DNA from 4 places in the Paenibacillus nuruki genome. Region 4 is predicted to be linked to each of the others. Evidence: riboswitches for the same ligand, from Rfam matches in the RefSeq annotation. Region 4 holds a riboswitch; each other region holds the start of a gene.

Region 1 (5,171 bases), 360 kb from region 4:
ATAGTCCGGGATGAGCACGGGTAAATTCAAGATAAGCACGCGACATCTCACGAATCGCTTTATCTTCCGATCTGCCTACAGTAGCGTGCATCAGTACATTTTTGAGCTGATCCAATCCAGTTAATGCCATTTCACGACGTAATCCCGGTAGTCCATTCACATGATTATAAAGAGAAGGCGAACGAATACCTAGCTTTTTAGCTAGTATGGTTAGTGTCACTTCATCTAGCCCGTGTTCATCTGCTAAGACTGTGGCTGCTTTTACAATAGATTGGAGATTAAGACCGGCACGAGGTGGCAATGTATAAACCTCCTTCAACTATAACTATACCTATTCGTCATTAATGAATAGGATTCGTTTATCAGCTATACATATTCATCAATTCTTCGTTATTGTAATTTATAATGATGGAATTAGCAAAATAGAACATTAATCTACTCATCTTATCTACTAGAGATCAGCGATGTTATTTGCGCATAAAAATAAATTTCTGTCCAACTACTCCAATCACAAATAACAGTAAACTCACCCACGGTACAATCGTAATCACAGGCATCACTTGACGTAAAAAGATACCTACACCAAAAATCAAAATCAAAATTACCAAGTACGTCAAAATAGCACGAGCATTGATTTGCATACCCGGTTTGGTAGTGTCACTTTTTTCAACAGGTTGATCGGTAAATCGAGTTAGCATTTCGACTAAAGCAATCGAACCGACAGCGACAATAATCAGTGTGGCTACATTAATCTGCCCGACAATTCCTGAATCGCTAATACTGATTCGAAATAGACCCATGAGTGCTTGAATAAGAAAAACCCATGTGAGCGCTATCCAAGGAATCATCAAGTAATACATCGGCTTGCTCAATTGACGCTTTTCGGGTAAATTACGAATTAACATATTGCCATATTCCATCGAATCTTTAGCAAATAACTGTTTGGCGGTTTTTCCTTTTTTCTGTGCATCTAATAAATGATGACCCATTTCTAAAAGTAATTCTTCACCAGCTTCACGATCAATACGTGCATCCCGTACATGGACAATCACATCATCATAGTAATCTAAATTTTCGGGTTTTAACTGATCTCGTACAACATTAATATCTTTAACCATCTGGCGTATTGTGCTCATTATTTATTCCTCCATTCTCATTGTTCGAATCTATTATTTTGCCATACTTTCCTTGCGTTGACAATGATCTAGCGTTAATGATAATATGATTTCAAGATTAAAGCTCATTAAACTGATCGGAATTGTTTATTTAAAAGGAGGAATCATCATGGAACGTAATATCGTCATTCGACATCACGACTTGGATCTGACAGCTAGTATTCATTATCCAGAACAGGAACCGCAATTAGTCGGACGGGGCAAAAGCCGTACACCGCTGATTGTGATCTGCCATGGTTTTGTAGGCAGCCGCATTGGAGTGGATCGCCTATTTGTTAGTACAGCCCGTGAATTGGCGGCTGACGGTTATATGGTGGTTCGTTTTGATTATGCAGGTTGCGGTGAAAGCAGCGGCGAATATGGCAATGAAGGCTTAGAATCAATGGTTGCTCAGACTCGTACTGTACTTGATTATGCGATGACTTGCAGTGATATTGATCCGACACGGGTCACTTTAATTGGTCATAGCTTGGGCGGAGCTGTAGCGATTCTGACATCGGTACGCGATCAACGTGTCAAAAGTCTGGTGCTCTGGTCAGCAGTAGGGCATCCATTTAACGATATCGTCAAATTAACAGGACGTGACAAATACGATCAAGCAGTGATCGAAGGCAAAGCCGACCATCTAGGGTATTCATTTACGCCAATATACTTTGATTCACTTGGCAATTATCAACCGTTTCAAGAAGCCAAGCAGTTTAATGGCGATGTGCTCGTTATTCATGGAACAGGCGACGATGTGATCCCTGTCGATTATGCCTTTCTATATCAGAAAGTATTCTGGACACGTTCAGAAGGACGCTGTGATAAAGAAATCATTTTTCAAGCAGATCATACGTATTCTAACGGCACACACCGACGTGAATTGCTGGACAAAACCCGTCAATGGCTTACAGGACGTGAAGTGGCTCAGACCGATTGGCAACACTGGATGATATAAGCGTTTGGCAATATAAACACTTATATCGTAAGATATTTTGCTATCGCAAAAATCATGTTCGATTGGACTAGAAGAAGTAGCGCTTATACTGCCAAGCGCTTGTATAGTAAGATATTAACCAATTTCTCACTCTTTACCAGATCATTCACCAGTGGTATGGTAAGAAAGAACAATTGAATAGTTACTGATTTCACTAGGGGAGCCTGTTGGCTGAGACGAAAATGGATTTTCGGACCCTTGGAACCTGATCTGGATTATACTAGCGGAGGGAAGTGGAGGCTGAATTTTCACTCAAGTTATGTCTACCTGAATGAATGTTTGACCCATTTGTCTCTTTAGAGATGGATGGGTCTTTATTGCGTTCAGCTCTTATAAGATAAAGCCTAACCTTTTCTACATATAATCCAAATAGAATAGGGTAATCGCAAAATATCTATTTATTACAGGAGGCTAATTAAATGAGCTTTTTAGCAAAAGTACAAGCACAAAATCCACTTGTTCATAATATTACGAATATGGTCGTGACTAATTTTACAGCCAATGGATTGCTGGCTTTGGGCGCTTCTCCTTTTATGGCATATGCCCATGAAGAAGTAAAAGATGTGGCTGCAATGGCAAGTGCTGTGGTGCTCAATATCGGTACGCTTGATCCTTATACAGTCGAAGCTATTCTCCAAGCAGGACGCTCAGCCAATCAAGCAGGTGTACCTGTTGTATTTGATCCGGTAGGCGCAGGAGCAACACCTTATCGTACTCAGTCGGCGATACAGATTACTGAGCATGTCCAGATTGATGTGTTACGTGGCAATATAGCTGAAGTCGCTAATGTCATCGGCGAACAATGGCATATCAAAGGCGTAGATGCAGGAGCAGGCGAAGGAAATATGGTCGAGATTGCTGAACAAGCGGCTCGCCAATTGAAATGTATCGTAGCAATCACAGGCGAAAAAGATGTGGTCACTGATGGCAATACCACCTATACCATTGCAAATAGTCACAGCATCTTAACACGGGTCACAGGCGGGGGTTGCCTGCTCAGTGCTGTTGTGGGTGCATTTATCGCAGTGGCTGATCCTACAGAGTCACAAGAACGCTTAAACGCTGTAGTTGAAGCACTAGCGTTTTACGGCATCGCAGCAGAGATTGCTTACCAACAGACGGCAGGACAAGGTACAGGTAGCTTTCAGATCGAATTTATCAATCAACTCTCTCTAGTCACACCCGATATCGTATCCACCCATTCAAAAATCGCAAAAGTCCAGCGCTTGGCAAGATAAGCGCGACATCTTCTAATCCAATAAAACGTGATTTTTGTGTAACAAAATATCTTCTAATCAAATCTATCCAAAGGAGTGAAAAAAATGAATGTATATCAAGCTTTAACGATTGCTGGTTCAGATAGTGGAGGAGGCGCAGGGATTCAAGCCGATCTCAAAACATTTCAAGAACTCGGAGTCTATGGTATGTCTGTTCTTACTGCTGTTACGGCTCAAAATACAAAAGGGGTACAAGGAGTCTATCCGGTAGAAATTGAAGGTATTATTCAGCAATTGGATTCAATCGGTACAGATCTACAACCGCATGCTGTCAAAACAGGGATGTTATTTAGCGCTGAGATTATTCGTCATGTCGCTCAAAAAGTAAAACAGTACCATTGGCAACATCTAGTGATTGATCCAGTGATGGTAGCCAAAGGCGGATCTGTGCTTTTGCAACAAGAAGCATTACAAGCGCTCGTCTCGGATCTGATCCCGTTAGCAGAGATCATCACTCCCAATTTACCAGAAGCAGAGCTACTCACAGGGATATCGATCACCAACATGCAACAGCGTGAACAAGCCGCCACACAGTTAATTGATATGGGTGCAACGTATGTAGTGATTAAAGGTGGACATGATGCATCGACTTCAACCGTTGTGGATTTGTTGTATGATGGACAACATTTTGAATATTTTGAAAGCAAGCGTATTGATACAATGCATACGCATGGGACAGGCTGTACTTTTTCAGCGGCATTGACGGCAACATTAGCTCAAGGTAAATCGATCCATGAAGCTGTAGATACCGCCAAGCAATTTATTCAAGCCGCGATTGAAGATGGACTGGGAATTGGTTCCGATCATGGGCCTACTAATCATTTTGCGTATCAACAAAGGAGCCGGGTCTATAATGTCTAAGCCAGATCAACACCAATTGCGCCAGTATTTACGCCTTTATCTAGTGATGGGTAGTGTCAATTGTACACAACCACCAGAAGAAGTATTAACATCTGCCATCGCAGGAGGGATTACTCTTTTTCAATTTCGTGAAAAAGGGGTCGGGGCACTCACAGGGCAAGCGTACTACCAACTGGCTGAATCTCTTCAACAGATCTGTAGAGAGCATAAGATTCCGTTTATAGTGAATGATGATATTGAATTAGCGATTGCATTGGATGCCGATGGAATTCATGTAGGGCAAGAAGATATACCTGCCGATCAGATTCGTGCACGTCTTGGGCAAAATAAGATGATTGGCGTATCTGCTCATTCGGTCGATGAAGCTAGACAAGCTATTCAAGATGGAGCTGATTACTTAGGCATAGGACCGATCTATCCGACCACTTCCAAAGCTGATGCCGAAGCCGTACAAGGAACACGTACGATTACAGCTCTTAAGAACCATCAGATACATATTCCATTAGTGGGTATTGGTGGTATTCATGCAGATAATGCAGAGCCGATCTTGACCGCTGGAGCCGATGGAATAGCAGTAATATCTGCGATTGCAGGACAAGACAACGTCGAGCAAGCTACGGAGCGATTGAATACACTCACCAAGCACTTTATTGCCAATCAAAAGCAGTAATAGACGGCTTGAAGTTGATTCGAATAGAAATTATTCAAAATAAAATACAAAAAAGTCATTCTGTATACCGTAGCTTAAAGTACGGTGTAGCGAATGACTTTTCAAGTGGATTTCTATTTTTTTATCTATTGTACAGTAGGTTTTTCTGTTCTCCTTGTGATGATCTGTATGTTACTGCGAATAACATCGATCATTCTATAGAAGCCAAT
Region 2 (5,171 bases), 540 kb from region 4:
TCATAACCAAGAGCAGAGCACATCCGGCGAATCTGACGATTCAAGCCTTGAGTCAAAATGATTTTGAATACATATTTGGATTGTTGAACGACCTGACAAGGCAATGTAACCGTATCGAGAATCTCTACACCAGACGCCATGTTTTTTAGAAAAGAAGGCGTAATCGGTTGATCGACCGTTACGATATATTCTTTTTCATGTTTATTTTCAGCACGTAAAATTTCGTTGACGATATCGCCGTCATTGGTCAGCATAATCAAGCCATCCGAGTCTTTATCGAGTCGCCCGACATGAAAAATACGTAAAGGATGATTAACAAAATCAACGATATTTCCCCGAATATGACGCTCGGTTGTACTGGTGATGCCTACCGGTTTGTTAAGCACAATATAGACATTTTCCTGTTCCACTTGGATCGGCTTGCCATTCACTCGAACGTCGTCGCCTTCTTCCACCTGACTTCCAAGCTCGGCAACCACACCATTGATCGTGACAATACCTTCATTGATCCATTTATCAGCACCCCGGCGGGATGTAATTCCAGATTCACTAATATATTTATTAATTCGCACGTATAAGCACACCTTTAACTCTAATTTTTGAGTCAGCTATTCTGCTCGAACTCAAGTCTATCTCTACGATACCCTTTTTTGCTGTATTTTAAAAGAATCATTCACAGATCTATAGATTATGACTTGGTATGCAAAATATGTTGTAGTGCTTTTTCCAAGCGACCGTATTTGAACATGAATCCTTCTTTGATCAGGCGATTAGGAACCACCCAGCGACTTTTAAGTACCAATTCAGGCTCGGTACGGATGATTCGAGCACCTAGATTCAGCATCCATGTGGAAGCAGGCAGACCGCCTTTACGATGCATCACTTTACGCATGGTCGCCATCAGTTCTCGATTGGTGACTGGATTCGGCGACGTACAGTTAAATACTCCTTCAAGAGATTCCCACTCTTGAATAAATAAAATAATTTGGAATAAATCTTCAACATGAATCCAGCTAAACATCTGCTTGCCTGATCCTTGATGACCCCCTAGTCCAAAGCGAACAAGATTTTGAAAAGGAGTCATAACCCCACCGCCCGGACCGAGTACAATCGCTATTCGTAATGCTGCTTGTCGTGTATGAGGAAGGTTAAACGCGAAAAAAGCTTCTTCCCAAGCTTTGGCAACATCGACTGAAAAGCCAGTTCCGATCTCGCCTTTCGTCTCGGTCATCGGACGATCTTCTGCATGACGATAAATAGTCGCTGTACTGGAATTCATCCATACCGCAGGTGGATGCTCACAATCCAAGATAGCGTTTCCAAGAGTCTGTGTGGTTTCTACTCGGGAATTCATAATTTCACGTTTGTTGTGCTCGTTATAACGACAATTGACCGATTTCCCCGCCAGATTAATCACCATCTCTGCGCCATCTAACGCTTGCACAATTCCTTGATAATCATCCCATGCGATATGTGGAGATTGTCTGGAAATGATCTGAACATCTATATTCATAGCTGTAAATTTTTTTTCCAAATACTGCCCGATAAATCCGGTACCGCCTGCTAATACCACTTTACGTGTCATCCCCATCAACTCACTTCTATTCAGATATTTTAATCTGCGTGCAAATACCTAATAATATCTATATTTTACACCATTTTATAAGTGTATAACGGTAAAAAAAGGAAACCACAAGATTCTTATAGCAGTTGACAGTCTCTTCAATCGTGTGTACAGTAAGATGCAAATGAATCGAATGACCACTAGGGGAGCCTTTGTGTAGGCTGAGACGGGAAGATCCCGGACCCTTGGAACCTGATCTAGTTCATACTAGCGTAGGAAAGTGGAGACTGTGCAAGAGTACCTGTACAATACGTACACCTATTCTGCCGCTCCATCACGGGGCGGCTTTTTTGCATGTATTTTTCCATATATTCCAGCAGTGGTCCTTCTTTATTAACCAAGCATCGATCCTGATGCTTCAATCTAAGGAGGATACAATTATGACATTTTCACAGGAAATTAGACAGGCAGCAGACCCTATTTTTGAAGCGATTTTCAATCATCCCTTTGTTCAAGGCATTGCCAAAGGTGATCTGCGTAGTGAGCAGTTAATCCATTATGTAAAACAAGATTTTGAGTATTTGAATTCATTTATGCGTATCTATGGAACAGCGATTGCCAAGTGTCCAACACGCGAAGATATGGCGATGTTTAATGAACAGATTTCATTTGTGCTTCATAGTGAAATTCATCCTCATAATAATTTCTGTGATGTAGCAGGCGTAAGATATGAAGATTTACAAGGATATGCGCTTTCGCCTTCGTCTCATCATTATATTCGTCATATGTTAACAGTAGCTCATGAAGGTGATCTGGGTGATATTTTGGCTGTATTATTGCCTTGTCCGTGGACATACTGGGAAATTGGTGTGAAGTTACTGGAAGAGGTGAAGCCTGATGCATCTCATCCTTTTTATGATTGGATCAGCTTCTATGGCAATCGAACAGATACAATAACGCATCAATTTTGCGCTCGCTTAGATCAATGGGCAGAGCAGACAACACCTGCACATCGTGCACGTATGAAAGAACATTTTCTACTGAGCTGTCAATTTGAATATATGTTCTGGGACATGGCTTACACGCTACAAGATTGGCCTGTACCGATGGAGGTTGCACGCGTATGAATGCTCAGCCGATCCATATGACATGGAAAATGAAAGAGGTTGTATTAACAGTTATTTTAGCTGTAGCTTGCGGTGTGATTTATCTAGGTTGGTCTACGTTATGGATACCGATCTCAGCACTGGTTGGACCGGTAGGTGCAGGATTTATGTTTGGCATCTGGATTATAGCAAGCCCGATTGTGGCTTATATTATTCGTAAGCCAGGGGCGGCATTGATCGCTGAAGTAGCGGCTGCGGCGGTAGAGCTATTAACCGGTAGTCATTTTGGCTTATCTGCCTTATTGATCGGTGTGTTTCAAGGGATTGGAGCAGAGATTGCTTTCGCTCTATTTGGCTACAAACGATATAACTTGATGACTCTCATGTTGTCCGGTGCATTGGCAGCGGTAGGTGGAGTCCTTTATAACGTTATTGCTAACGGATTCGGTTACTATACAACTCAGATATTGCTGTTAACGCTGATTATTCAAATGATCAGTGGAATGATCTTAGGTGGAGGGTTAGCTAAGATTGTCGTAGAAGCTTTGTGCAAAACAGGAGTGCTGGATCAATACGAAATTATGAAAGCACGGCGGAAGAAGGGAAAACCTAATGGAATCGCTTCTGGAGTGTAAAGACCTGTCGGTACGCTTTTATAATCGAGAAGCTAACGTTTTGAACGGTATTGATCTGTCGATCTCACGAGGTGAAAAATTACTTATTTTGGGACCTAGTGGAAGTGGGAAGTCGACACTATTATCTGTGTTATCAGGCATTATTCCTGAACATGTAGAAGCCGAGGTGGAAGGTGAGATTCGATTAGCCCCTCAATGTGGAGTCATGTTCCAAGATCCAGATTCCCAGTTCTGCATGCTTCATGTGGATGAAGAGATCGCTTTTAGCTTAGAAAATCGCTTGATTCCCCGTGCTCAAATGGATGCCATGATAGAGACTGTCATGAAGCAAGTAGGTCTGGATATAGATGGGCATACGCCGATCGAGACATTGTCTGGTGGCATGAAGCAACGATTAGCATTAGCATGTCTGTTGGCGCTTGAACCAGAAGTTCTTTTTTTCGATGAACCGACCGCACAATTAGATCCAGTCAGTCGTAAAGAAATCTTTCAATTGCTACATGAACTAGCAGATCAGCATGGACAGACAATGGTATTTGTCGAGCACACTTTAGATGGCTGTATACAGTGGATGGATCGAGTCATTCTTATGAATGCGCAAGGCAGTATGATTGCGCAAGGAGAGCCAGCAGAGATGATCCAGCGATATCGAGCAGAGATGCAAGAAGCAGGCATCTGGCAACCCAAATTATTTCCGTATACATGGGACGATGTGCAAGATCATCCTTCGCATCCGTTAGCACAGCGATTGCAACAGACTTTACAACAACGACGTGCTTCTGCATTAGATGCAGACCAAGAAGGTAAGGGTGGGTCTGCTATCATCGTAACCGAGCAACTGGATATCGGTTATCGTCAAAAGTCTGTGATGCGTGATATGAATATCCGTATTCCGTCAGGGGAATGGGTAGCGATTGTCGGTGCGAATGGAAGTGGCAAAAGCACATTTCTCAAAAGCCTGATCCGTCTAGAACGTATCCGTAGCGGACAACTTTACTTTCAAGATATCCTTTTGAAAAAGTGGAGTGATCGCGATCTATATGAGCAAGCAGGATTTGTTTTTCAAAATCCTGAACTGCAATTTGTGACAGATACTGTATTTGATGAGATTGCTTTTGGAGGACGACAACGCAATTGGAGCGAAGAAGAAGTGTATGCCAGAACGGTACAGTTGCTACAGGAATTCGGCTTAGAAAACTATCAGGATCAACATCCATTTACACTCAGTCTGGGGCAAAAGCGGCGCTTGAGTGTAGCGACCATGTTGTTATTTGACCAATCTTTACTTCTATTAGATGAACCGACCTTCGGACAAGATGCACGTACATCGGCTGAATTAATCAAGCGATTACAACAACGGCAAGCGCAAGGCACTACGATTGTGATGGTGACACACGATATGGATCTGGTCGATGAATACGCCAATCGAGTGATTGTGTTTGATCAGGGCAAAGTAATCTATAATGGTGCACCGTATCATCTATTTACACATCCCGAATCTATCGGTCATCATGCGATTATTGCTCCGCTTCATTATCAACTGATGAAGCCAGAGAAGGAGCGGAGTATTATATGAAAAGCAATGATTCCTGGTTATCAACATTGAATCCGACGATCAAGTTGGTAACTCATTTGTTAGTGATGTGTGTATTGATGGCAGTCACTGATCCTCGGATCACCTTAGCGATCTGGATAGTAGCACTGGTGATTGGATTGACGTTAGGTGGATGGCGTATTCCTTATTTGCTCAAACGGTTATTGCCGTATACGATCTTTTTTGTGATGATTTTTTGGATGATGGCGGCCTTTGGTAAAGGGGAGCATACTCTGTGGCAATGGGGATGGTTCCATATCACCGAAGAAAGT
Region 3 (5,171 bases), 2.5 Mb from region 4:
ACCCGGCATAATCGCATGTACACCAAGTTGCTGTAGACGTTTGGCTAACATGTAATCATCAGAGATATACGGCAGAACAATAAATCCTTCTGCTAGCAAGACTTCACAAGCTTTGACCGTCTCCAAAGGGTCAGGTAAAAGCAACGTATCATCTCCGATAACTTCTACTTTTATCATATCACATAATCCAGAAGCTTTTGCTAAGCGAGCGATACGGATCGCTTCTTCTGCTGTTTTGGCGCCAGCGGTATTTGGGAGTAATTTATATTTTTTGAGATCTAACATTTCCAGAAAGTTCGGTTCATTCACTTGATCTAAATTCAATCGTCTGACAGCAAAAGTTAGCACTTCTGTACCTGAAGCTTCAACAGCTTGATTCTGAATCTGTAAATCTGTAAATTTCCCTGTTCCTAATAATAGCCGTGATGTAAATGTATGTGTACCTATCGTTAACAAATCAGCCACCTCCTACAAAATGTACAATCTCTAATATATCTTTGTCTGCCAGTGTAATATGCGGATGTTCTTCTTTTTGCAAAATTTGTTGATTATGCTCTACAATGACTGTTTTTTGACCGAGAGATAATGATTCTAGTAGTTTGGATACGGTATTGTATTCAGGTTCTACATATTTCCGATTGCCATTAATTATTAATTCCATGTAGACACTCCTTCGATTGTGGATAAAGATTTAGTTGATAGAGATTTCGACTTTCGTAAAGCTCGTTCTGGTGAAAAACAATCGGGAATATGAACTGTATGATTATTTATGAGTGCCTCTGCTATCCATTTTGCTGTGCCAGCAGCTAATAACATTCCATTGCGATAATGACCGGATGCTGTCCATAATCCAGCGAGCGGTTGAATTTGCCCCAAGTAAGGTAATTCATCCGGTGTTCCAGGTCGTATGCCTGACCAACAACGTTCAAACGTAGCTGATCCCACCGCAGGTAGAAATTGCTCCGCTCCAGACAACAACTGAGCAATTGCAGAAATATCTACTGTTGTATCTGTACGTTCTGGTTTACTCGTAGCTCCGATCCAGATTCGATAATCGCTTTTGGGAATCATATAAATACCTTCTCCATAGATCGTATGTCCAAGATACTGAGAAGGCGTACTAACTTCGATTAATTCTCCTTTAACCGGCACAAAAGGCAAATGATACTGCTCTGTTGCTAACAATTGTTGTGTACATAAGCCTGTTGTTAAAACTACTTGTTCAGCATGGATCTCTCCCTGATTAGTGATTATACCTGTAATATGATCTTTCTTTTGCGAATGTAGTAAGCGATATACTTCAGTCTCTGGATAAAAATCGACATGATATTGAATCGCTGCTTGAACAAGGGCTTGATTGAGCAAAGCTGGAATTAATTGCGGTTCATCTGGATTGTAGATCATGCCAGAAGGAGCATGAATATATGGCTCCACTTGTGCTAAATGTGAAGGACTCCACCACTCTTTGCGATCTACTTGGGAATCAGTATGTGTAGGAACAGCAGTCATGGGTAGCAAAAATCCTTCTGTTCGCAGTCCAATATCAATCCCTGTCTGCTCCAATAGATCAGTAGCCAGCTTGCTATAGAGCGATTGACTGTATAATGCCAATTGATACAACTCTTGATGAGCGAAATGTTCTGAATGAGCCGCTAACATTCCACCTGCTGCCCCTGACGCACCAGAAGCGGGTTGATTTTTTTCCAACAAAGCGACTTTGACTCCTTGCTGTGCCAGTTCATAAGCAAGCGCAGCCCCGATAACGCCAGCGCCTACAACGATCACGTCATAATGATTAGTCTTACCATTCGATAGATGAACCATCCGCCGATTCACTTCTTTCCTAATGATTGTGATTGTAGATCGGTAAAAGTAACTTGTTGAATACTTTCGTTATATAACCGACAGACATGCTGTGGATGTTCCGCTTCAAAAATACCCGACATGACAGCTATTCCTGTAGCACCTGCTTGATGAATGTCTTGGCAATGTTCGGGTTGAATACCACCTATAGCAATCACAGGTATAGATACAGCATGACAAAGCTTTTCTAATTGATCCAATCCTCGTGGACTCAGATCTGGCTTAGAAGTAGTCGCATAAATATGTCCATAAAAAAGATAATCGACCCCTTCATCTTGAGCTTGTAATGCTTGCTCTATGCTATGAACAGATCGCCCGACTTTCCATCTTGAAAGAGGATCATCTGTAGTTATATAAGACATATATTCACTCAAATGCACACCACCTATATTCAGATCCACTGCTAATTGAGGTCGGCTATTGATCCTGATTTTGGATGGTGGCACTCCTGTATGAATCAACTGCTGGACAGCATCAATGACCTGAGAATCAGACCACTTTTTTTCACGAATATGAATAGCGGTCGTCCATGAATAGATCTGGGAAGCTATCTTTACAAGCTGATCGATCGATTGTTGACCTGTACTGATGGCATGAAGCTCCATAAGATATATGCTCTCCTTCCTTCAAAATATGTATAAGTGAACGCAAAAAAGCCACTTCTTATGAATAAAGAAGTGGCTAGTATAAACTTAGAAAATAATGATTCTTGTCTGAGATCAAACAAGATTATTATTAGAATAACGGACAACATATCGACAATCGTCATAAGCTAATTCTGTATAAAATAATTTCTACTCCATACAGTCAATGACTTAATCGTACATGCAATATGATCTAACATTTCCGTAACTCTGCTACCACTTCCCTACGCTGGTATGATCCAGATCAGGTACAAAGGGTCCGAAAGCAATATCTACTTTCATCTCAGCCTCAAGCGGCCCCCCTAGTGCATTCAAGCTATTCGATTTGTTATTCATCTTAGCAAACAGATTTCGATAAAGCAAATTATTATAGAAATATAATATACAAATAATGTAAATCAAAAGTAAATATACATCTAAAATTATTATACATAAATGATATTGTTAGCTTTATTTATACATCTATTATTTTGCTTTAGCTTCAGACCATTGCTCAACATCCCAAATTTTAGTGACCCAATCTTCATAAAATTCAGGTTCATGAGAAACAAGCAAGATCGTACCTTTGTATGCTTTTAAAGCACGTTTCAGTTCGTTTTTAGCATGAACATCCAAGTGATTGGTAGGCTCATCGAACAGTACCCAGTTGCTTTCACGTAATAAAAGTTTGCATAAGCGTACTTTCGCTTGCTCTCCACCACTTAACATACGCATAGGACGTGTAATATGCTCATTTTTCAATCCACAACGTGCTAGGTGACCTCGAACTTCATTTTGACTCAAATGCGAAAATTCATTCCATACTTCATCAATCGGTGTCAATTGATCCGGGCGTACTTCTTGCTCAAAATAAGCCGAATGTAAATAATCGCCAAGATACGTTTTACCACTAACCGGTTGAAGTTTACCTAGAATTGTTTTGAGCAAAGTTGATTTACCTACACCATTACAACCTACGATAGCAATTTTCTCACCACGTTCAATATTCATAGTCATTTTAGGCAATAAAGCGTGAGTATAACCGATCTCGAAATCTTTACCTTCAAATACCGTTTTACTACTTGCACGTGCTTCTTTGAAATTAAATGTCGGCTTTGCAAATTCTTCCGGTTTGTCGATTCGCTCGATCCGATTTAATTGCTTTTCACGACTTTTCGCACGTCCTGATGTCGATGCACGTGCTTTATTTTTTTGAATAAATTCTTCTTGTTTTTTGATAAAATCTTGCTGTTTTTCAAACGCTTCAATATGTTGATGCTTTTGAATATCTGCCATTTCCAAAAACTTAGCATAATCAGCTGTATACCGATTTAATTTGGCAAATTCCAAATGATAAATAACATTAACAACTTGATTCATGAAATCCGTATCATGCGAAATCAATACAAAAGCATGTGGATAGTCTTGTAGATAACGTGTTAACCATTGAATGTGTTCTACATCCAGATAGTTGGTAGGCTCATCTAATAACAATACATTAGGCTTTTCAAGTAGTAATTTGGCAAGTAATACTTTGGTACGTTGTCCACCACTTAATGCTGTTACATCTTTATCAAGTCCGATCACATTCAGACCCAGACCATAAGCCATATCTTCAACTTTGGTATCTAGTAAATAGAAATCTCCAATTTCCAGTTGTTCTTGGATATCACCCATTTGTTCCAACAATACTTCCAATTGTTCAGGTGAAGCATCTGCCATCTGGTTAGTGACTTCGTTTAGTTGTTGTTCTAATTCCAGTAAAGGAAGGAAAGCATCTTTAAGTACATCACGTACTGTTTTTCCTTCAGTTAACTTCGTATGCTGATCCAAATAACCATAACGTACACGCGGAGCCCATTCGACTTTACCGCTATCTTTTAACAGTTTACCTGTCATAATATTCATTAGTGTTGATTTGCCAGCGCCATTCGCACCGACTAAGCCTACATGCTCTCCAGCAAGCAGACGAAAAGATACATCCCGAAATAATGTCCGGTCTCCAAAATTATGCGTTACATTTTCTACTGATAACAAACTCATGTTAAATAATGCTCCTGTCTATATTAAATATCTCTTTTTTAAATATGCACCGTTACAAAATTGCTACAGAGTGTATTGTAACATAAGCAGAAGCTGTCTAGAACTGAAAATTTTCATTTTTTTACATTCATTTTCTGATCAAGCAAATATATTTACTACTTTTTGAATAAATTTGAACACCGTTGTAAGTGAATTTATTACGAACAAATGAATAAAAACGATTAATAAAGCTTGTAAATAGGTAGCCATTCGCTTGAGCGATTCTTATTTATTGTCAAAAAGATAATACTCTCCAATTAGTAAATGATTAATGTATTAAAGGATTACGGCAATCACGTAGAAAGTATCCTGATTTCGCTGCTTCTTTGGCATCGGTGAATAAATCTTGAGCAGGCGCAGGTAACTTACAGCCATTAGGATACGCATATTTAATACCTGAATCAGGATCGACTGTTCCTAACCAAGAAGTCTTTTTCACTAATCGTCCTCCACCTAGCGCATAATTATTGTAATAACCGCTACCTGTAGGAATCCCCTGTAAAAAAGATAAAATACCGATATCATTGATACTATTATTCCATTCCTCTTGCGAGATCGTTGGCAACGTAAATGTATAAGAAATCCCGTAATGAGACGCATATT
Region 4 (5,171 bases):
CCAATAGCAATCAGTCGATCTATACGCTGTTCGATCCACAACAATAACGTCTGAAGCTCTTGAGCGTCAGGTAAAGGCTGTTCTGGATGATAACCATACGCAGGTTGAACAATAGACGGATAGCGCTGAGCAAGCTGTTCTGTGCGCTGACAGGAAGACAGATTCATTGAGACGCTGATTAAAGATTGAATATTCAGATCAGCCAATGACCGAATCATCTGTTCAATCTTCGGATCATCATATTGATCCAGATGAATATGACTATCTATCAATGGAGCATAGACCTTATTCATCATAGATCACCTTCGTCTGTATGACGCATCGCATTCATCAGTTGTCTACGTAAAGCAATAAATGCTGGATCATCGGTAATCTCTTCTCGTCTTGGGCGCGGGAAAGGCACAACAATATTGTGTAGCACGGTCGCTGGACGACGAGACAGTACATAGATGCGATCGGACAACAGCAAAGCTTCTTCAATATGATGCGTAACGAAAATAACCGATCGTCTATTCTCTTCCCAAATATTTAACAACCATGATTGCATCTCACTGCGTGTAAAAGCATCCAAAGCACTAAATGGCTCATCCAGACAAAGTAAGTCACGAGGACCTAGCAATGCTCTAAGAAAAGCGACTCTTTGCTGCATACCGCCAGATAAAGTATGAGGATAAGCAGAAGCAAAATCACCCAATCCCACTTTGTCCAACCAGTGACGTGCTAAGTCTAGTGATTCTTTACGTGGTAAGCCTGCAACCTCGCGCGCTAGAATTACATTATCCTGAATCGTTCGCCATGGCATCAGTGCCGGTTGTTGGGGCATATAGCCACTTAATCCTTTACGTCCTGTTATATTTTGACCATCTAACAGAATATCACCTTGATCGGGAAGAACGACACCACCGATCATCTGTAACAGTGTGCTTTTACCTGAACCGGAAGGGCCGATAATCGAGACAAATTCTCCTTGATCAACATGTAAAGAAATGTCTTGTAGCACATGTAAAGATTGCTTGCCTTGTGCAAAAGATTTACTGATCTGTTGTAATGCTAACAGTGGCGTAGAAGTGTTCGTGATGATAGGTGAAGATTGAGATTTATTGATCGACATCTTTGGAACCTCCTTTGCCAGAACGCATCGATGCAGGATGATGCCAACGAATAGACCATTTTTCAATAAGATTGATAATCATAAATAACAAAAGACTGATAGCGACAACGACTAGAATCGCTAAAAACATATGATCAGTACGGAATGCTGATTTCTGTAACATCATATAATAGCCTATTCCTTCACTACTGCTGATCCATTCTGCGATAATTGCACCCATCACACTATAGGTTGCTGCAATTTTTACGCCAGAGAAGATCGAAGGTAAGCTAAAAGGCAATTCTAATTTCCAAAAGATTTGGCTTTTGGAAGCACCGATCATTTGCATATAATTGAGCATTGTTCGATCGGTTGTAGCCAGTCCGCTGAGTGCCGCAATCGTGACCGGGAAAAAGCAGACGAGAATAATCACGATTAATTTGGATAAAATACCAAATCCGAACCAGATGACAAGTAGAGGTCCCAGTGCAATCGTCGGAATATTTTGACTCAAAATCAATAACGGATATAGCGCTGAACGTAGAAACGGAGTGTAATGAAGTACTCCTGCTACCAGTAGACCTACAGCGACCCCGATACTAAAACCGGATAATGTTAACTTTAAAGTTGCCCACGTATGCAGACCCAGTCGATCTTTTTCACTCCAAGCTTCATGTCCAATTAACGCAGGACTTGGCAGAATCCATGCTTCAATATGGAATAGACTGGTTGCCAATTGCCAGATGACCAATAATAAAACAACCGCCCCCAGGGGCGGCCATATGCTTTTCCACCATGATCTCATAGCAGACATTAGCGGTACTTCTCGGTCAATCCATCCATACTGATACCGGATGGACTATGTGCAATCTTGATCTGAGAAATGATACTAGGACTACCTTTCTCCACCAAAGCTTCATGCATTTGACGAACCACTTCTAGCAATTCGCTAAGTTCGCCTTCCATAGTAGTCTCGAGGGGATGCACTTCATATTTCACGCCGGATGCTTGAATTACTTCAATCGCCCGATCTACATAATCATAAGAGTTCTCACCTGCTTGTGTTTTGGGAATTACTTGAATACTGAGTAACGTATGTGCCATTCTATCCATCTCCTTATGCTCTATTTAGTCGTTGCCGCAGGTAAATAATCATTGGTGTAGGCTTTAGTTGCATCTAATGGACTATCGAGCAATTTTTGCTTGAACATCCAGTTGGCATATCCTTCCCAGACGGATTGTTTTTGTTCACCCCAGCGTGGTGCATCATCTTGATAACGTGGAGATAACCATTCTTGACTGGCTTTTACTAATTTAGGATCAAGATCAGGAACAGCTTTGAGCAAGATATCCGCAGATTCGTCTGGATGCGCAATCGCATATTCATACCCTTTACTGGTTGCCGCCATAAATGATTTGACCAATTCAGGATCGGTAGAGATCTGCTTCTCATTGGTTACGATAACAGGGGTATAGTAATCCAGTTGGTCAGAATAATCTTTAACATATAACATATCTAACGGCTGACCACGAAGTTCAGCTTCTATGCCTGTCCATGCGTAGAATATCCAGGCAAAGTCGATTCCTTTTTGTACTGCTGTAAAATAATCGGCATTCCCGATATTCACACTTTTAACTTTGCTAACATCGCCGCCGTCCGTGTCCATAATTGATTTCATGACAGCTTCTTCAACAGGAGAGCCCCAAGCGCCATAGGATTTGCCTTCCATATCTTTAGGCGTTTTGATCCCGCGATCTGTAGGTGCTGCGAAGCCAGAAGTATTATGTTGAATAACAGCAGCAAGCGAGACGAGTGGAACACCTTGTACTCTAGCTTGTGTGACACTTTCTTGGTAGCTGATTCCAAAAGGCACTTCACCAGAAGCGACCATCGTATCTGCTCCGCCTTGTCCGGGCGCTATAATTTCGACATTCAATCCTGCTTCTTTATAAAAGCCCTGTGCTTGGGCTACATATAAGCCGGTATGATTTGTATTAGGTGTCCAGTCTAGAACGACTTTGACATCTTTAAGTGCAGATGTATTGCCCGCTTCATCTGTTGTATTGGTTGTACTTGCTGCTGAACCACATGCAGTTGTGATCCATAATAAACCTACCATTAACCATGGTAAGCTTTTCCGCCACCCTTTTTTATTTCCAATCATCCTAACCCTTCTTTCTGTTCAATCAAATAGTAGAATCGGTCTTCACTTGATAAAAGGCATAAAAAAAACGCCCCCATCGGGACGACATAGGTGCAATTATAAGCTCAACATACAGCATATAACGACTTGTTACTTTCCTACGCTGGCATTATCCAGATCAGGTATAAGGGTCTGTATTTATCACAATACACTCTCAGCCAGTTGCAACTAGCTCCCCTGTACGTATGCGGTTTTTTTACATTGTAATTATAGACCAGAGGGTATCAACTGTCCAGTACAGAGAATGCGTTGTCATCAGCAATAGACAATCTATTTCGGTTCAGGAACTCGGTCTAAGGGTATTTACATATACGGAAGTTTGTAACTAATAAAGTTCCATTCAATCTTTTTCTATCATATCTATTCGATATACATAGACTAAGAAATTGAATACACCCATACGTTTATATACAGGAGGAGATTGATCATGAGTAAAACAGCTGAAGAACAAGCAATTTTGACTGCATTAGAAGGTAACCCATTTTGTGCACTAGGTACTGTAGAAAATGACAAACCTAAAGTACGTTATATGGCGCTATATAATGAAGGCTTAAATATTCATCTCGCGACGAACCGCAAAACACATAAAGTCGAAGAGTTAGAAAAAAATCCGAACTGTTATGTATTGTTGGGTTATGAAAAAGGCGGCACAAGTCAAGTTGTTGAAATTGAAGGCGTAAGTTCTGTATCTACAGACGACGAACTCAAAAAACGTGTCTGGAAAGAAGAATTTAAAGAATGGTTCTCCGGTCCAGAAGATCCTGATTATGTGATCCTAGATATCAAACCACAAACGATTGAATATACAGATAAAGATGGCAACAAACAAACTTGGACTGCATAATATTCTTTTTCAAAAGAATTAAATAGGCAGTAATAGTATAAAAAACTCGGGATTTGAATTTGCGAAATAAGTAAAATGAATGCAAAATTCAAATTCCGAGTTTTTTCGTCTTTTTATTTCCAAAAAAAGGATAAAATAGGTACTTGAGGAACTTGATAAGGTATGCCCAAATAAGGTATAAAAAGATAAGTAGAATTATTTTAGATCATAACATGTAAAATGCCGATGGTGGAATAAACTGAAAGTTCTTATTGTAGAACTGTAAAGGAACTATACTGGAGGTGGTTTCCTTGAATTTAAAACAGATTGAACAGCAGATCGAACAGGAACGCCGCATACTGAACCAGATGGCAGAAGAACACGGAGTACGTGATTATCGTGTGTTGGATCAGTCCGAGCAATTAGATCGAATTTTAGATATGTATTTTCAATATAAAGATCAAGATGCCGATTTTTTAATACCTTAATGTATAGATTTTATGAAAAGAAACATAACACAATCATGTAAAATATAGAATTTTTCGTAAAATAAATATCATTTTCATAAAAAATAGAACTAATAACCCTTCAAATATATCAGCTGATAGTATACAATTCTATCATGCGTTTCTTTTGGTAGCCTTTTCTTCTTTATCTTGCCTATTCTATAAATAGATTACAATATATAATGTAATCGTTTTAAAACAGCATGAACTATGGTTAAGCGAGTTATTCATGCTGATAATACATATCGGGCGCAGAGATAAAGTCGTAAAAGGTCAAGCAAATGCGAATATATTTGGGAGGGGTTTTTTATTTTGAACTTAGGAAACAAAACATTTAAAAAAGCAATTACTGTCATCGCAGCGCTGCAATTGTTTGCAGTGTCGGCAGTTCCTGCTTTTGCAGCAGAAACCACTTCTTCTGAATCTACAGTGAAATTGCGTTTGTTGGAGACAACAGATATTCATGTTAACGTAATGAACTATGATTACTACTCAGATGCAACTACAGATCAATACGGTTACGCTAAAACAGCGACATTGATCAAAAA

Evidence for each region. A riboswitch is a leader RNA that binds a small molecule or an ion and turns the genes downstream of it on or off. The one in region 4 is predicted to bind thiamine pyrophosphate.
Region 1: it holds a riboswitch for thiamine pyrophosphate, as region 4 does, so the genes downstream of both, thiM (hydroxyethylthiazole kinase) here and RCP16_RS17075 (ABC transporter substrate-binding protein) in region 4, are expected to answer to the same signal.
Region 2: it holds a riboswitch for thiamine pyrophosphate, as region 4 does, so the genes downstream of both, tenA (thiaminase II) here and RCP16_RS17075 (ABC transporter substrate-binding protein) in region 4, are expected to answer to the same signal.
Region 3: it holds a riboswitch for thiamine pyrophosphate, as region 4 does, so the genes downstream of both, RCP16_RS06155 (thiamine phosphate synthase) here and RCP16_RS17075 (ABC transporter substrate-binding protein) in region 4, are expected to answer to the same signal.

What each region holds. Positions count from the first base shown of each region.
Region 1 is NZ_OY725677.1:3,484,690-3,489,860, reverse strand. Features, by position in the region: gene RCP16_RS15470 (TetR/AcrR family transcriptional regulator) at 1-301, opposite strand, end outside; gene RCP16_RS15465 (DUF1129 family protein) at 468-1,136, opposite strand; gene RCP16_RS15460 (alpha/beta hydrolase) at 1,285-2,115, shown strand; TPP riboswitch at 2,301-2,403, shown strand; gene thiM (hydroxyethylthiazole kinase) at 2,574-3,392, shown strand; gene thiD (bifunctional hydroxymethylpyrimidine kinase/phosphomethylpyrimidine kinase) at 3,477-4,292, shown strand; gene thiE (thiamine phosphate synthase) at 4,285-4,962, shown strand.
Region 2 is NZ_OY725677.1:4,384,882-4,390,052, forward strand. Features, by position in the region: gene rluF (23S rRNA pseudouridine(2604) synthase RluF) at 1-572, opposite strand, end outside; gene RCP16_RS19465 (TIGR01777 family oxidoreductase) at 689-1,585, opposite strand; TPP riboswitch at 1,757-1,860, shown strand; gene tenA (thiaminase II) at 2,005-2,691, shown strand; gene RCP16_RS19475 (ECF transporter S component) at 2,709-3,305, shown strand; gene RCP16_RS19480 (ABC transporter ATP-binding protein) at 3,283-4,881, shown strand; gene RCP16_RS19485 (energy-coupling factor transporter transmembrane component T family protein) at 4,878-5,171, shown strand, end outside.
Region 3 is NZ_OY725677.1:1,365,164-1,370,334, reverse strand. Features, by position in the region: gene RCP16_RS06170 (thiazole synthase) at 1-456, opposite strand, end outside; gene thiS (sulfur carrier protein ThiS) at 458-661, opposite strand; gene thiO (glycine oxidase ThiO) at 652-1,836, opposite strand; gene RCP16_RS06155 (thiamine phosphate synthase) at 1,833-2,468, opposite strand; TPP riboswitch at 2,712-2,821, opposite strand; gene RCP16_RS06150 (ABC-F family ATP-binding cassette domain-containing protein) at 2,973-4,529, opposite strand; gene RCP16_RS06145 (hypothetical protein) at 4,837-5,171, opposite strand, start outside.
Region 4 is NZ_OY725677.1:3,845,838-3,851,008, reverse strand. Features, by position in the region: gene RCP16_RS17095 (TatD family hydrolase) at 1-293, opposite strand, end outside; gene RCP16_RS17090 (ABC transporter ATP-binding protein) at 293-1,111, opposite strand; gene RCP16_RS17085 (ABC transporter permease) at 1,098-1,895, opposite strand; gene RCP16_RS17080 (MTH1187 family thiamine-binding protein) at 1,904-2,194, opposite strand; gene RCP16_RS17075 (ABC transporter substrate-binding protein) at 2,215-3,255, opposite strand; TPP riboswitch at 3,372-3,483, opposite strand; gene RCP16_RS17070 (pyridoxamine 5'-phosphate oxidase family protein) at 3,722-4,138, shown strand; gene RCP16_RS17065 (aspartyl-phosphate phosphatase Spo0E family protein) at 4,429-4,605, shown strand; gene RCP16_RS17060 (bifunctional 2',3'-cyclic-nucleotide 2'-phosphodiesterase/3'-nucleotidase) at 4,936-5,171, shown strand, end outside.